Regions from separate parts of the Colwellia sp. SU-HH01172 genome, predicted to be linked through region 1. Evidence: predicted binding sites of a transcription regulator. Region 1 holds the regulator's gene; the other holds the start of a gene.
The links. Region 1 encodes MetJ, which represses methionine synthesis genes. Its sites were predicted from a motif close to TAGACGTCTAGACGTCTA; they were not measured.
Positions count from the first base shown of each region.

Region 2: a site for MetJ is predicted at 1,234-1,251, ahead of msrA (peptide-methionine (S)-S-oxide reductase MsrA). Genes of this name have one in related genera too.

Region 1 covers NZ_BAAJMB010000006.1:55,224-57,431, reverse strand. Annotated here, with positions in the region: gene ccoG (cytochrome c oxidase accessory protein CcoG) at 1-227, shown strand, start outside; gene AC27JP_RS15380 (VOC family protein) at 438-848, shown strand; gene metJ (met regulon transcriptional regulator MetJ) at 929-1,261, opposite strand; gene metB (cystathionine gamma-synthase) at 1,493-2,208, shown strand, end outside.
Region 2 covers NZ_BAAJMB010000009.1:173,404-175,611, forward strand. Annotated here, with positions in the region: gene AC27JP_RS19265 (DUF3083 family protein) at 1-1,073, shown strand, start outside; gene msrA (peptide-methionine (S)-S-oxide reductase MsrA) at 1,311-1,853, shown strand; gene AC27JP_RS19275 (tetratricopeptide repeat protein) at 1,961-2,208, opposite strand, start outside.

The DNA.
Region 1 (2,208 bases):
CACAAATAGATCGCCACTTTAATGTCAATGTTCTAAACAGTAGTGTTAGCTTAAGTGCAGATAAAAACATATTGATTAAAGCAGGAGAAATTGCCAATGTGCCAGTACATTTAACTATGGCAGCTGATGGTATTAAAGGCCGAGTTAGTGAAGTGTCGCTGGAAGTCAGTGTTAGCGATAAGCCGGAAGTAAAAGCAGTAACGGAGACGAAATTTTTCTCAAACTAATTTGGTGTGTAGATTGGGTTATTTAACCAAGGCGTCGATGGGGCGCCTTTTTTTTGGAAAAAGCTAAGGCCTGCAATACAGCTGCAGTAAATCACATTGGCGTGCACAGTATCAATCACCTCGATAAATCAGTTATCCTTACTTATTGTTAGTGTTAAAATACGGTAAAATAACTCTACTTGCCTGCCATGACGTAAAAGTGAAATTAGTATGACATCTCCGATTACACAAAGAATATCGAATATCGCCTTAGTTGTTGAAAACTATGATGACGCTATTGAGTTCTATACCAAAAAACTAAACTTTCAGCTTATTGAAGATAGCGATTTAGGTGCTGGCAAGCGCTGGGTGCAAATCGCCCCACCAAATTCAAACGGCACAAATTTGTTGCTAGCGCAAGCCAGTGATGATCAGCAAAAAAAATCTATTGGCAACCAAGCCGGCGGACGAGTCTTTCTCTTTCTACAAACCAATGACTTTTGGCGCGACTACCAACACATGAAGGCTCAAGGCGTTGAATTTAACGAAGAGCCGCGCGTCGAAGAGTACGGCACTGTGGTAGTTTTTAAAGATTTATATGGCACTAAATGGGATTTATTACAGTTAAATAATGCAAATTAGTAAATTGAAAGTATAAATATTAAATAACAAAAAAGGCGCTTAAAGCGCCTTTTTTTAATCTCTTGGATACTCGTTCCGCTTTAATCTTCTACTTCCGTTTCGTATTCACTAAAGTCAGTCACACCTTGTGCTTCTAAAGCTTTACGAACACTGGCCGGTAGTTTCTGTGTATTGTCTTTTGCTAAGTCACCATCGTCTGGCAAAGGTTGGCCAGTAAAAGCATGTAAAAATGCTTCACATAATAGTTCGCTGTTGGTTGCATGACGTAAGTTATTTACCTGACGACGTGTTCTTTCATCGGTTAGCACTTTCAACACACGTAAAGGGATAGACACGGTGATCTTTTTTACTTGTTCACTTTTTTTCCCGTGTTCGGCGTAAGGGTTAATATACTCGCCATTCCACTCTGCCATGAATATTCCTCTATGCTTAAATGATTATGAAAAACCTATAATTAGCTTATCTGGTATACCAGTAAGTTATAAGTTTATTCTTGACGGCTAATTTTACTGGTTGTGAGGCGTGAGTCAATAACGAATGTGTAGAAGGTTAGATGTCTAAAGTGCTTGACCGCACGCTTTAAACCGTTTAGATTTATAGACGTCCAAACATCTATATAGAAAAGTGTCTATACTGGAGCACACATGAGCGAGAAAAAAATTGCCACAACTGCGGTTCGTGCAGGTATTAATAGTGACCAACATCATGGTGCGGTTATTCCTGCAATTCACCTTTCTAGCACCTATGCACTGAAAGGTTTTAATGAAAAGCGTCAGTTTGATTATTCACGTACGGGTAACCCTACTCGTGCTACGTTCGCTCAGGCTATTGCTGATTTAGAGCAAGGGGCGCTAGGTATTGTTACTAGCACGGGGATGTCAGCCGTACATCTGATTTGTCAGTTGCTAAATACCGATGATACTGTGGTTATTCCTCATGATTGTTACGGCGGCAGTTTTCGATTGTTTACCCACCTTGCCAAGCGTGGGCAGTTTAAGTTAATTGTTGTTGATCAAAATGATCAAGCGGCATTAACACAGGCCTTAGCAACAAAACCTAAACTAGTGCTAATTGAAACGCCAAGTAACCCGTTACTGCGTTTGGTGGATATGGAAGATATTACTCAACAAGCTCATCAAGCTGGCGCCTTGGTTGCTGTTGATAACACCTTTTTATCGCCAGCATTGCAGCAACCTTTGTTATTAGGTGCTGATATTGTCTTTCACTCAACCACTAAATATATTAACGGTCATAGTGATGTTGTCGGCGGAGTATTAGTGACCAAAGAGCAAGCCTTAGGTGAAGAGCTTGCTTGGTGGGCGAATTGTATCGGTATTACCGGTTCAGCATTTGATAGCTT
Region 2 (2,208 bases), on a different contig from region 1:
AAAAAGCCTATATTCCAGGTGACGCTCGTGATAATCAGTATATTTTGGCTGAATTTGCCTTATCAGATCAACTACTTTCACAAATGTCTTCGCCGGCAAATGCTAACAACTTCTATCACTGCTACCAAAGCTTAGCCGACTTACTATTTACCCTCAGTAATGATTACGCCGTCAGTAATAGCTTATTCGTTGCCAATGATAAACTCGTTCGCGTGCGTTACAGCCAAGAAATGCATCAATGGCAAACTAGCCAGCAAATTATTTTTTATTATGATCCTTTGCAGCACGTGCTCCAGAATTCATTTTTTGATGCCAATGTCAGAGCGAAAAAAATTACCTTAGTATTTTTGGCCTCTGGCACGGATATTCGCTCTGGCGCGGCAAACTTTCATCAACGAGTCAAAAATTTATTAGAGGACTTTGCACAACAAATACAATTACCATTGGATAAAATTCGTCTACGGGATCACCAACACCTTACCTATGATTTATTTTCAAAAAATAAAGGCTGTAACAATAGCCAAGCCCATAAGTTTAGGCCAATAAGTCAACGCTATGCTAGCCAAGAGGTGACATTGCCTGCCGGTTTATCTTCCATCACTTATGCCGTGATTAATTTAACCCTGAACCACCGTATCTCACAACTAGTCGATATCGACGCTAACTCAGCAGATCCTTACAACCCGCTGTATACCTACTTAACCGACACATTTTCATTAGTCGCCAAGCGCTTCAACTTAAACAACGGCGCCTTAATTGCAAATGGCTTAGTGCCGATTGTCAGGCATAGTTTGCATGAAATAGTTTCCAAAGTGGGTGAATTACAAATGTTAGGTTACAACCCAAAACAAAGTCCTTGTGGCATTGTCAGTAAATGGAATGCTGATGAACTGGTCGATAATGCTCAGCTGATCTTCGTGGCAAACTGTCACAACGGTGAAGAACAAAACTATGGCAAATTTGTTAATCAAATAGAGCAAGCAATGCGCCTGCTGGCAACCGAATTAGAAATTCCAACTGATAAAGATGAATTTATACTGCGCTTTCATCAACACATTGCCTACAACATGTAAACCAACAGCTGTATAAGCTCCACAGCCAAAGGCATCTAGGCTAAGCTCTAGATGCCTTTCTCAACATCATTCACTAACTTCACACACTTCACATTTATTTTTTGGTTTTTCTCAAAAAAACATATAGACATCTAAATGGCTGAATGCTAAATTTAGCAAATAGAGCTTTAGACGTCCAAAAGTCTTTAATCTAAGAAGAATAAATTGTAAAACACCAAAGCGAGAGGAATATCAACAATGAGCATTGAAACCATAACATTAGGCGCTGGCTGCTTTTGGTGTGTTGAGAATATATTCTCTCGTATTATTGGTGTGAAATCCGTCATCAGTGGCTACGCTGATGGTGATATTGCCAATCCGAGTTATCAACAAGTATGCTCTGGCACAACAAACTATGCTGAGGTTATACAGTTAACTTTTGATAGTGCCCAATTATCAATTGAGCAAGTATTGACAGTATTTTTTGCCATACATGATCCGACGACACTAAACCGCCAAGGCGATGATATTGGCAGTCAATATCGTTCAACAATATTAGTACACAATGAAGCTCAGCAAACAGCTGCTGAGCAAAAGATCAACCAACTCACCGCAGATGCATACTTTGACAGCCCTATTGTTACCAAGGTAAAAGCAGTAAATAACTTTCACAGCGCCGAAAGTTATCATCAAGACTACTTTACTAACAATCCTGATAATCAATATTGCCAATTAGTCGTTGCAAGAAAAATTCAAAAATTTCTACAAGAATTTTCTTACTTGCTTAAAGAAGCGGCTTAATTTCAAAACAAGCCAAAGAATAAGGTGATAAAAAACGCCCTCAGATAGGGCGTTTATTGGTCGTAAATGATGTTCTGTTCTAAACAGCAATCGTCGTTTAATGGCAGCTAATACATTAAGGTATAAAGTTTACGGCGATATTTAGTAGCCAAAGTATCCCCCTCAGGTAACGACTTTAGTACGTCTAGCAGTAAATCTTTACTGACCATGTCTGAACCATCTTTTTGCACTAAATAAAACAGTATCACTAGCGCATCTTCATGACGGTTAACTTGGCTATACTGAGCTGCCAATTGATGTCGTACATCAATGTTATCAGGGTCAGTTTCTAATTGTTGTTCTAGCGCTTGAATTT